One region of the Alteromonas nitratireducens genome, then DNA from elsewhere that is predicted to be linked to it. Evidence: predicted binding sites of a transcription regulator. Region 1 holds the regulator's gene; each other region holds the start of a gene.
The links. Region 1 encodes sigma-54, which starts transcription at its own class of promoters, with help from an activator protein. Its sites were predicted from a motif close to GTTGGCACGNNNNTNGNNT; they were not measured.
Positions count from the first base shown of each region.

Region 2: a site for sigma-54 is predicted at 2,206-2,224, ahead of AB1N33_RS06310 (OpgD/OpgG family glucan biosynthesis protein). Genes of this name have one in related genera too.
Region 3: a site for sigma-54 is predicted at 1,237-1,255, ahead of flhA (flagellar biosynthesis protein FlhA). Genes of this name have one in related genera too.

Region 1 covers NZ_JBFNPK010000015.1:36,757-40,923, forward strand. The annotation lists gene AB1N33_RS12870 (HPr family phosphocarrier protein) at 205-477, opposite strand; gene rapZ (RNase adapter RapZ) at 477-1,322, opposite strand; gene ptsN (PTS IIA-like nitrogen regulatory protein PtsN) at 1,350-1,793, opposite strand; gene hpf (ribosome hibernation promoting factor) at 1,806-2,093, opposite strand; gene AB1N33_RS12890 (RNA polymerase factor sigma-54) at 2,122-3,597, opposite strand; gene lptB (LPS export ABC transporter ATP-binding protein) at 3,669-4,167, opposite strand, start outside.
Region 2 covers NZ_JBFNPK010000005.1:64,158-68,324, forward strand. The annotation lists gene mdoH (glucans biosynthesis glucosyltransferase MdoH) at 1-524, opposite strand, end outside; gene AB1N33_RS06310 (OpgD/OpgG family glucan biosynthesis protein) at 505-2,145, opposite strand; gene AB1N33_RS06315 (substrate-binding periplasmic protein) at 2,378-3,181, opposite strand; gene AB1N33_RS06320 (GNAT family N-acetyltransferase) at 3,305-3,751, opposite strand; gene AB1N33_RS06325 (response regulator) at 3,792-4,154, opposite strand; gene AB1N33_RS06330 (sensor histidine kinase) at 4,156-4,167, opposite strand, start outside.
Region 3 covers NZ_JBFNPK010000004.1:53,820-57,986, reverse strand. The annotation lists gene nhaD (sodium:proton antiporter NhaD) at 1-1,039, opposite strand, end outside; gene flhA (flagellar biosynthesis protein FlhA) at 1,310-3,409, shown strand; gene flhF (flagellar biosynthesis GTPase FlhF) at 3,439-4,167, shown strand, end outside.

The DNA of each region.
Region 1 (4,167 bases):
TGGATTGTCGACAGTAGTGATATAACGCACTTTGAGTTTGTAGGTCAGGGATGAGTCAATGCTACCGCTTAGATGAATATATTTTGAAAAAGGAGTGTCAGACCTGACCACACCTTCTGTTGACGAACACCCAGCCAAGACTAAGAGTATTAACATACTGAACCGTAATCGCAATCTGCCCCACCGCGCACCATAAGCCATTAATTACTCTGCCTCGTTAAACTTGCCAACGATGAGGGCCTCAATGGCATCCATGGCCTTGTCGGCATCGCTGCCCTCGGAGATCACGGTCACCTGCTCGCCCTGATGGCTTTCCAGCATCATCAGGCCCAGTACGCTGCTGGCATCGGCCTGTTTGTCGCCTTTTACCAGGGTCACCTGGGCATCAAACTGGTTAGTCAGCTGCACTAACTGGGTTGCAGCGCGGGCATGCAGGCCAAGCTTATTAACGATGGTCAGGGTTTTTTCGCACTTCATCAGGCTGACAACTCCCGGTGTCTGATTTGCACGTCAGGGTGAATGTCACTGAACGCCTTTGCCAGAGACTGCGCAATGAATACCGAGCGGTGCTGGCCGCCGGTACAGCCAATAGCGATAGTGACGTAACTACGGTTGTTGCGCTCCAAATGGGGTAGCCAGGTTTTCAGCAGGTTCTGAATCTGCCAGATAAATTTGGTCACAATTGGCTGTGAGGCGAGAAAGTGCTCAACCGGTCCATCCAGGCCGGTCAGATGTTTCAGATCGGGTTCCCAGTGGGGGTTTGGCAGAAAGCGGGCGTCAAACACGTAGTCGGCGTCTTTGGGAATGCCGTATTTAAACCCGAATGACTCAAATACCAGCACCAGCCGTGAACTCTTCTTACCCAGAATACGTTCCCGAATCAGTTCGGCAAGCTGATGCACTGAAAGCTTGTCTGTATCAATATATAAATCTGCGCGCTCGGCAACCGGCGCCAGCAGCACCGATTCGGCCTTTATTGCTTCTGCAAGCGAGATGTTCTGCTTGGATAACGGGTGGAGACGGCGGGTCTCACTGAAGCGCTTCACCAGAACGTCGTCACTGGCATCGATATACACCACGGTCATGGTCCAGGAGGAGGGCAGGTAGTCGAGAATCTCTACCAGCTCGTTCGGATCTTTCGGCAGGTTACGAACGTCAATGCTCACCGCAACCTGGTCGTATTCATCGACGACGGTGTGGGTCAGCGTAGGCAGCAGGTTAACCGGAATGTTGTCGACGCAGTAGTAGCCGAGGTCCTCGAGCGCGCGAAGTGCGACGGATTTACCGGACCCTGACCGGCCACTGATAATAATAAGCTTCACGATTCGCTCCCTGGGTTGTGATGCCGTTCACTGCAATGCAGTGATAATGTCGTCACTGGTACTGGCGCGACGGATGGCTTTTACGGTTTCTTTGTCGTTGAGTTTACTGGCTACCGTAGCCAGTGTCTGCAGGTGACCCTCAGTCTGATCTTCAGGTACCAGCAGGGTAAAAAAGATATCCACCGGCTGGTTATCAATGGCGTCAAAGTCGATGGCCGGAGAACTGGTCACCACAATGGCGATAACTTTTTCCAGGCCGGGGAGTCTGCCATGGGGCAGGGCGATGCCATTGCCAATCCCGGTGCTGCCCATACGCTCACGCGAGAGCAGACTGGTCAGTACGGCGGCCTGATCAATCTCGGGATTATTTTTGGCAGCAATGTTGCTGATAATCTCAAGAATTCGTTTTTTACTGTTGCACTGGACCGCACATTCGGTGCGGTCCAGGCTGACTAAGGCTTGAATATCCATAAACGCAATGAATTAATGCTTCTTCATCTTTTCCTTGTGTTTAATAACCTGCCTGTCGAGCTTATCAACCATACTGTCGATAGCTGCATACATATCGGTATCTTCTGAAGACGCAAACACTTCAGCACCGCTGAGGTGAACCGTCGCTTCGGCTTTTTGAGACAGCTTTTCTACATTAAGAATGACGTGAACGTTGGAAATATGATCGAAGTGGCGCTCCAGCTTGCTGAACTTAGTATCGACATAATTACGCAAAGAGTCGGTGATTTCGACATGATGACCGGTAAGGTTGATTTGCATATTTCGTCTTCCTTATCTTTGTGAGCCCCTAAATAAGGCTCTTACGTTGGTTAGACGGGGGGATCGCAAGCGATTCCCGGTATTTTGCTATTGTCCGCCGGGCAACCATAATTCCCTGCTCGGCCAACAATTGAGCAATCTTGCTGTCACTAAGTGGTTTACTGGGCTTTTCAGCCGCAACCAGTTTTTTGATCAATGCGCGAATCGCGGTTGAGGAACACTCGCCACCTGACTCTGTTGCCACGTGACTGGAGAAAAAGTATTTCAGCTCAAAAATACCCCGCGGTGTATGCATGTATTTTTGCGTGGTCACCCGCGAGATGGTCGATTCGTGCATATCTACCATTTCTGCGACATCATTCAGCACCATTGGTTTCATCATTTCCGGACCATGTTCAAAAAAGCCCATTTGTTGCTGCACAATACAGTTAGCCACTTTCAACAGCGTTTCGTTGCGTGACTCCAGGCTCTTAATGAACCATTTAGCTTCCTGCATGTGCGAGCGAATAAACTGGGAATCGCTGCTGTTACGCGCATTCCGGCTCATGGCCGCATATTGCTGGTTAATACTCAGTTTAGGCAGACTGTCGGGGTTAAGCTCAACAATCCAGCGACCATTTTTCTTCACCACCGACACATCCGGAATCACGTACTCCGGATCTTTGGTAACCAGGGCACTGCCAGGCCGTGGGTTAAGCGTCTGTAATAACCGCATGGCTTCACGTAACTGATCTTCCTTCAGACGGGATTTGCGCATCAGCGTGCGGTAGTCCTTGCTGCCAAGCAGATCACTGTATTCTTCAATCAGCATGCGGGCTTCAGCCAGCCAGGGAGTATCCTCTGAAAACTGTCTTAGCTGAACCAGCAGGCATTCCTGCGGGGTACGCGAACCGGAGCCAATCGGGTCGAATAACTGAATGCGTTTAAGCACACACTCGACCTCGTCCATCTCTACCGGCTCTTCGGTTTCATCTGAGTTAACACTGGCCAGAATGTCATCAAGTGGCACCGTCAGGTAACCGGATTCGTCAATCGAATCTATGATTGCCGTGGCAATGGCACGGTCGGTGTCGGAAAACGGCGTCAGACGCATCTGCCAGAGCAGATGATCCTGAATGTTTTCTGTGGTTTCACCCTGAAAAACCTGGTCATCGTCACTTGAGGGGCCAGGGGCAGGGGCAGATGACGCGGAATAATATTCGTCCCACGTACTGTCAATGGGAAGCTCATCAGGCAGGTCGTTTTTCTCTAACGCATCTCCGGCTTCTATGCTGTCACTGCTGGCCGAGACAGTCTCCTGATGATCGTCATTGTCGATATTGTTTTTTTCGGGCAGGTCATTGTCCTGACCTTCGTCAACCTCAAGTAGCGGGTTCGCATCCAGCGCTTCCTGAATTTCCTGCTGAAGGTCGAGCGTAGACAACTGCAGCAAACGGATTGCTTGCTGCAATTGCGGTGTCATTGTGAGCTGTTGACTGAATTTTAATTGTAAAGATGGTTTCATCTACGTCTTATAAGTAATGCTCGTGATTGTGTCTCTGTTATGCCGTGGCACGATGACATCTGACAACTTAACTATAGCCTGAATTGTTCGCCAAGGTATACATCCCTGACCTGTTGATTACTCAGTACCTCTTCGGCGGTGCCCTGTGCGATTAGCTCTCCGTGACTCACAATGTAGGCTTTCTCACAGACATCCAGCGTTTCCCTGACGTTGTGATCGGTGATTAGGATACCGATACCCCTGTCCCGCAGGTGCTGGATGATCTTCTTTATATCATTAACGGAGATGGGATCAACACCCGCAAATGGCTCGTCCAGCAAAATAAATTTCGGGTTGGCGGCCAGCGCTCTGGCTATTTCTACCCGGCGACGTTCACCGCCTGACAGGCTCATCCCCGTGCTGTTACGAATATGATTGATATTGAACTCATCCAGCAGCGCATCCGCCTCAGCTTCCTGTCCGTTTTTATCCAAATCCTTGCGGGTCTGGAGGATTGCCATAATGTTTTCGAGCACCGTCAGCTTTCTGAAAATAGACGCTTCCTGCGGTAAATAGCCTATACCGAGTCGG
Region 2 (4,167 bases), on a different contig from region 1:
CGGGACAGTCTGCGGGTAAGCCGTTGCCAGGCTTTCAGCTCGGCGTCTGCGAGTGCGACGTCCTGAGTATCGCTGAGCATATAAAAATCGAACTGACGCCCCTCTTCCGTTTCCAGCAGTTCGCGAACGCAGGCCTCAAACCCGACCATAATGCGACGGGTGTCCTCATTGTAGACCGGCATAACCACCGCATAGCGTGCCATCAGCTTGTTGCCAGACGCAGGGGCATGTTGTCTTGAACGCAGACTCAGCGGATCACGTTCAGTTACTGACAGCACAAAGCCAATCACCGCAGTCCAAAATGCCATCGTAAGCCAGGCAAACAGAATGACACCGGGCACAAGCTGTGCAATCTCCAGTCCGGTCAGGCCATTAGGCGCAAATATTTCATACAGACTCCATCCCGCCAGCCCCGTGCTGGGTAGGACGAGCAGCGCCATAACGATCAGCCGCAGCGCAGGCAGTGTCGCAATAAACGCCAGCGACGCAGCATGCTCACTGGTTTCAGAGACCCTGGTAGACATAATTCCATACCTCACTTAGTTGCTGACCTTCGCTATCGATAAACAGCCGCATATCGACAGCCCCTTCGTTTTCACGTGAAAACAGGAACGTTACCCGCCATGCCTTACCGTCATTGACGGGAAACAATCTGACTTCGCTGATAGTGCCGTTCATCGCATGAACAACAGGACGCGCAGTATCGGGCAGCACGACGCCATCCGCCGGGCGATAGTCAACGACAACGCGCTGCTGCGCAGTCGCAGCGTCCTTGCTGTCACCGGGCAACACGGTGTCGCCAAACCGGGTATGCATGACCCGCGCTTGCTGGTGTGTTGCCGGGGAGTCACCCATGGTTGTCAGGGTGTAGGCAAAGTAGCGGCCCTGCCCCTGCTCAAGCGGCGCCGTCGGGACCCAGTAAGCGACAATGTTGTCATTGGTTTCTGATGTAGTAGGGATTTCCACCAGCTCAAGCCGGCCAGATGTAAAGCCTGCCTCGGGTGTTACCCACAAGCCCGGGCGTTTGTGATAATGCGCTTCCGCGTCCAGATAATGCTGCCATTCGCGGTCACGCTGCAGCATGCCAAAGCCCTGTGGCTTATCATCACTCAGCGAGGTAATTTGCAGTCGGGCGGGATTGGTGAGGGGGCGCCAGATCCACTCACCCTGGCCGGTGTGCATCAGGACTCCGTCACTGTCATGCACTTCCGGCCGGTAATCATGAACCTGCCGTGGCGTATTCTCGCCATACAGAAACATGCTGGTGAAAGGCGCAACGCCCAGTTTTTTCACCGTCTTACGGGCAAACAGCCAGCTTTTTACGCTGACCCTGGTCGGTGCGCCCGGGGTAATGTTAAACGCGTAGGTTCCCGCCACAGACGGACTTTCAACGCGCGCATACACGGTCAGCGTGTCTTCCTGATGATGCCGGTTAAGCCAGAAGCCGGTGAAATAAGGAAACTCCTCACCAGAGGACAGACCCGTATCAATGGCCAGTGCGCGGGCCGACAACCCGTAAACCTGCCCCTGACCAACCAGCCGGAAATAGGACGCGCCTAAAAACACCGCGAACTCGTCTTTATAATCCTGGCGGTTTATCGGGTAGTGCAGACGAAATCCTGCAAAGCCCGGCTGCTTACCCGCCAGTGCAGCCAGCGGCGCCGCACTGTCTTCGTACCGGAACCAGTCGGGCTGGAAGGTTATCGCACGTGGCTCACCGGTCGCGGACACATCGAACACGGACACCGGTTGGTTGTAGAGAAAGCCGGGGTGAAAAAACTGCGCCTCGAAGGCCGACGATCCGCGCCACAGACTATGCTCGGCATTAAAGCGGATAGCCCGGTACTGCTGATAATCCATATTCCGGACAGATTCATCCATCGCTACCTTGTTTACCTGATAGGCGTGTGCGGCAGACTGGCGTGCCTCTGCGATAAGCTCGTTCAGCAACGGGCTGTCTCCCTGTGGCAATGGCTCGGCGGCATTCACCTCACGCGCACTGCTAAGCACCAGCGTAATCGTAAGTACGGCGATAACGGTAATACCAATAATGGTTAAACCGGATATCAGCCTGTATGCCTGCATAAGCAGGCTTTCAGAAGACGGACGATTCGCTGACGGCTGTTTGGTCTTGCCTTGCTTCATAGAATTCGATTGCTCCGGGTTCGTCGGCTTTTGCATTACAAACCGAAAATAAGAGCAACATCGCAAAGGACGTTCCAACTTTATGAGTCAGCAAGAAATAAAAGATTAGTTATTATAAAACAGTAGGTTATTTAAATTTCGGCGAATTAAGCAGCGCTGCGCCGTGATAAAACAACGCGAGCGCAACGAGAAGAGTGTTGGTTATTTGCAACACTTAGCCGGGCAGGAGAGGTTAATAATTCGCTGTGCCAGTGACACACTGACGGAGCCGGTCTGGTAACGCCTCTGACATCTGCTGGCGGTACCCGGCGTACTGCGCGACCAGTGCATCGACGCTACCATCCTCTTTCATGGTTCGTATCGCCTGCTGCAGCGCATTCGCCAGTTGCGGGCTGGTAAGCTTATTCAGCGCCAGATAATTACCCCGCAACATATCATGATTGATAGCGAGCACCGGTACGACATCTTCCGGGCCAAGATTGACGCTGGCCAGCTGGGAGGCCAGCGTAATTGATGAGCCAATCATCAAATCCAGCTTTCGCAGCGAAAACATCCGGGCATCCTGGTGCTTCTGCGAGTAAGTGAGGTAGTGCACACCTTCGGTCAGCCCCATGTTGTTGAGCACGTTCTGATAAATGTCACCTCGCTGGATCCCAATCGTATACTGTTTCAACGTGATGTCATCAGTCACCTGAATATCATCACGGTCTTTTAGGCGATAAAAACAGGAATAACTGGAGACCAGGGGCCCAACCCACAGAAACGCCGCTTCTCTTTCATCAATGCGGGATGTGGAGAACAGCCCGACATTGGCAGACTTTAACGCTTCCGACATGCCGCGATTCCAGGGCACCAGATTCATATGACAGGTAATGCCTGCCATGTCGCATGCTCTGGTAACAATATCGGCGTTGATACCGCGCACCACGCCGGTATCCAGAAAACTGTAGGGCGGGAAGGTTTCTGTATAGAGGGTTAATTCAGCGAGCGACTCTCTCCCTTTTGCCGGCAGCGTAAGAAGGTACAGTAATACCAGTAAGGTGGATTTTTTTCATCTGGTTACCCAGCGGAGATCACAGTCTTCACGGTAATCTGTTGGCACCGCGGGGTCAATAGCGCATAACGGTACCGGATTTTGTTTTTTGTCTGGTAAGGCAGGCTAAGCCGGCTTCTCAGCAGCAATTACCTGCTCCGGATTCATCACCCAGCACCGGTCGTTGTGGGTAAAGCCCAACGCCGGATAATAGCGGTTGGCGTCAGGGGCAGAGATAAGAATCAGCTTACAGTGGGGACCAAGCTGCTGCTGTGTTAATGCCAGCAGCTTTCGGCCGATACCGCCTTTTTGCTGTGATGATGCAACCGCAAGGTCAGACAAGTAACAGGCGTAATGAAAGTCCGTCACACTGCGGGCAATGCCAACCAGCTCATCACCCTGCCAGGCGCTCACCACAAGGTTACTGTTGGTCAGCATGCTGTCTATGCACGCGCGGTCTTCAACCGGCCGGCGTTCGGCTAACGTTGAGCTGTAAAGCAGTTGTATGAACGTGCTGGTAGCGACAGGGGCGTTTATCCTGAATGTTATGCCATCCGCATGCTTGTCTTCCATCGGCGTCAATTCGCGTTCAGTTTATGCATCTGTCTGGCCTTTATCCCGTAATCGTGCCGATTCGTTCAAACAGCAAATCAAAGTCAACTGGCTTTGGTATGAAGTCACACCCGGCAATTCCCTGAGCAATTTCTTTAAACTCCTCTGTCGAGTGGGCCGAAAGGAAAATAATCGGTAACGTTTGAGCGGACTCCGTCGCTCTGACACGCTTCGCGACCTCCGTACCATCGATATCAGGCAAACCAATGTCTAATAACATCAGCTCGATATCATTACGCTCAGATAACACCGCAAGTGCGGCTTGCCCACCGGAGACGGATATAACATCATAACCGCGAAGCTTAAGTCGCTCCGTCAGCATAAGCTGATTAATTTCATTATCTTCTACCGACAAAATAGCCATCTCACTGTCCTTT
Region 3 (4,167 bases), on a different contig from region 1:
TGCTGATGTTGGCCTTTAGCAGCGCAGCCGTCAGTGGGACGTTATCTATCATCGACGACAGTACACCCATCACATAATTGGCCAGCACGGGTGGGAACAGGTTGTATACGCTCAGTAGCGCATTCAGTGCATGGATATGCTCAAGCATGCCGACCAGAAGCAGTACACCGAGGAAGAAAAGCAGGGTGTCGAACTCGATGTAGCGGATGTAGTCGAGGATGGGATCATTGCGGTCATCATCTCCCATAAACGTGGCAATCAGAAACATCACCGACATACCAGCCAGAAAACTCAGCATCGGCGGAATACCATAAACGATGTTGGCCAGCAGGGTGAGGATGATCGTCGACAGAAACGTAAACGCAATGACATAGTCAACCGGCTGGATATCGTGCCGGGTTTTGAGGATTTTCACCTGTCCCTTGAGTCCGACACTTAACATCAGCGCAAGCACCATCACGCCGGTAAACGACGGCAGCAACAACCAGAGTAACTGAGTAATGGTGACCTTGTCTTCCAGAAATATCATCAGGGTGGTGACATCACCCGTGATCAGGCTGACGCCCCCTGAGTTAACGGCAAACACCACCAGAACCGCAAAACGCATGGTCTGGTTAAACGGCAATGAGAGGCTGAGTACCAGTGCAATGGAGACCAGCGTGGCGGTAATGTTGTCAGCCAGCGATGAAAAACAGAAACTGAATAAGGCGGTAATAAACAGCAGTTTTTTCAGACTGATCTGGCGTGGCATGATGACATTCAGCAAACTTTCTATCAGTCCTTTCCGGTTCAGATAGGCCACAAAGGTCATCGCTGCAACCAGAAACAGCCACAGTGTCGAAATTTCTGTGATGTTTCGCTCCAGCGATTCACTGACGTGGGCCATGGCGGGACCACGGCTGGCATCCATGAAAAGCAGGATCCAGGCGAGCGTACCGAAAAACAGCGTCACTTTCGCTTTGTTGACGTGCAGTACTTCTTCAAAAATAACACCAAGCAGCGCCAGGATGGCGATGCCGACTAACGCGATATCCAGCATGATGAGAGCATCTTAGTGTAGGTGGCGGCATTCTAGCCCCTTAATTACAGGGAATAAATGACCGACGGGGTCATATTGCGGTCATTTTACTGATATTCAATATGAATTGAGGTGATAGCGCTTTGCTATCAGTGGGAGGCCTGCCATACCCGCACTTTTCTGCTTACTTTCGTTCCTTACCTGCACAGTGAAAGCAAACTGGCACGGTGTTTGTAATGTCTCTGTCACAGCAGTAAAAGCGTCAAAAATCTGATAGAGACAAAATAAACCATGCAGCTTTCCGGTGTTCTTCAGCGATTTGATAAAAGTCAGTTTCAGCACGTTACCAACGGCCTCGGTGCGCCCATTGTGCTGCTGGCCATTATGGGAATGGTCATCCTGCCGATGCCGCCATTTCTGCTGGATATCCTGTTTAGTTTTAATATTGCCCTGTCACTGGTCATTATTCTGGTCGCGGTATTTACCCAGCGCCCGATTGATTTTGGCATCTTTCCACTGGTGCTGCTGATTGCCACGGTATTGCGACTGGCGCTGAATGTGGCGTCAACGCGGGTGGTACTGCTTTATGGGCACGAAGGTGGCGATGCGGCCGGGAAAGTCATTGAAGCCTTCGGCGAGGTGGTCATCGGGGGCAATTATGCAGTGGGTATCGTGGTCTTTGCGATCCTGCTTATCATCAATTTTAAAGTGGTTACTGCCGGTGCCGGTCGTATTTCGGAAGTCGGAGCGCGCTTTACCCTGGATGCGATGCCAGGCAAGCAGATGGCCATTGATGCCGACCTTAACGCTGGCTATATCGATCAGGATCAGGCCCGCGCCCGGCGCGAGGAGATCACTGCCGAGGCAGACTTCTACGGCTCAATGGACGGTGCGTCAAAATTCGTCAAAGGGGATGCGATTGCCGGTCTGTTCATCATGCTGATTAATATTATCGGTGGCCTGTTTATCGGTATGATTCAGCATGATCTTGCGTTTGGTGACGCAATTGAGGTCTACACCATTCTTACCATCGGTGATGGTCTGGTTGCTCAGATCCCATCACTGCTGCTGTCGGTAGCCACCGCGATTATCGTTACCCGTGAAAACGAAACCCAGGAAATGGGCAAAGAGATCAATAACCAACTGGGGAATCAGCAGGCACTGTATATTGCGGCGGCTGTTCTGTTTGTGATGGGAATTGTCCCGGGGATGCCTCACCTGGCTTTCCTGAGCTTTTCAGCGATGGCGGCAGGCTATGCCTACTGGCGTGGCGTTCAGCAAAAGCGGGCAGAGGCGCAGCCACCGGTGCCAGCACAGGTGAATAAAGACGAACTTACCCCGCCGGAAATCAAAGAACTGGGCTGGGATGATGTGCAGCATGTAGACACCATTGGGCTTGAAGTGGGTTACCGCTTAATTCCGCTGGTGGATAAGTCACAGGGAGGCGAGTTGCTGACCCGTATTAAAGGGGTTCGTAAGAAACTCTCTCAGGAACTTGGGTTTCTGGTGCCGCCTGTGCATATCCGTGACAACCTCGATCTCGATCCTAACGCCTACGAGATTTCCATGCTCGGGGTCACCATTGGTGATGCGCAAATCAGCCATGACGAAGAACTGGCGATCAATCCGGGCCAGGTGTTTGGCAAGCTGGAAGGTCGTGCTACGAAAGATCCGGCGTTTGGTCTGGATGCGGTGTGGATCAAACCCGGAAAACGTGAACATGCGCAGACGCTCGGGTATACGGTTGTTGATGCTGCGACAGTGGTTGCTACCCACCTTAGCCAGTTGCTGACCAATAATGCCTACCAACTGCTGGGTTATGAGGAAACCCAACAGCTGCTGGACATGCTGGCCAAACACAACCCGAAACTGGTTGAGGGCCTCATTCCCGATATTCTGCCACTGTCTACGGTGGTGAAAGTGCTGCAGACACTCCTGTTTGAAGGGGTGCCTATTCGCGATATGCGCACGATTGTGCAGACCTTGAGTGAATATGGCCCGCGCAGTCAGGATCCTGACGTTCTGGTGTCTGCCGTTCGAATTGCACTTAAGCGTCTGATTGTGCAGGAAATCGCTGCAGGCAACGCCGAGATACCCGTCATAACCTTGGCGCCTGAGTTGGAACAAATGTTGCACCAGTCACTGCAGGCAGGGGGCGAAGACGGCGCCGGTATTGAACCCGGACTGGCTGACAAGCTGCAGAAATCGTTGCAGCAGGCGAGTCAGAATCAGGAGCTGGCCGGTGAACCTGCAGTACTGCTGACGTCAGGTCTGCTGCGTCCGGTACTGTCCCGCTTCCTTAAATATTCTGTCGCTGGATTGCATGTGCTGTCCTATCAGGAAATTCCTGACGACAAACAGATAAAAATAGTCAGTTCTGTGGGTCAATAATCTGACGCCCGGTGTGAGTAGAGGTTGAAATGAAAATCAGACGATTCTTTGGCAAAGATATGCGTGAGGCGCTGAGCCAGGTTAAAGCCGAGCTGGGCTCAGATGCGGTGATCATGTCAAACCGCAAAATGGCCGACGGGATTGAACTGGTCGCTGCGTACGATAAGGAAACTGACGCACCGCTGACACGCAAAAAGCCGCAGGGTGCGGGCAAGCCTACCCCCAGCCTGAGTGAAATCATCGGTGATGACGGACCGGATACCCTGCGCGCGTTGCTTGAGAAGCAGCATGGTCAGCAGCCCCGTCAGTCCGCCGCGCCCGTCAGCCAGTCTGATAACGAAACGCCAGCCAGCGTGGTTCAGCCCGCTGAAATGGCCTGGCTGAAAGACACTGCCGCTGAACAAAACACAGCACAGGGCGGGGCCTCCAACGCACCAGCCTCTCACGACGAACTGGCAGATATCAAAGCAGAACTGGCGTCGCTGCGCAGTGTGCTTCAGTATCAGGTTGCTGACCTGATGGAAGCGAAACGTCAGCGTCAGCAGCCGGTGCATGCCTTCTTACATCGCCGGCTGACAGACATGGGCCTGAGCGCTCGCCTGGCAAGTCAGTTAATGCACTATGTGCCGCGCGAATACAACGAGCGTGAAGCCTGGGTATATCTTCTTAATCTATTGTCTAATCGCATCAACGTGACCGGCAACGATATACTCAGTCAGACCGGCGCGGTTGCCCTGGTGGGCCCGACCGGTACCGGC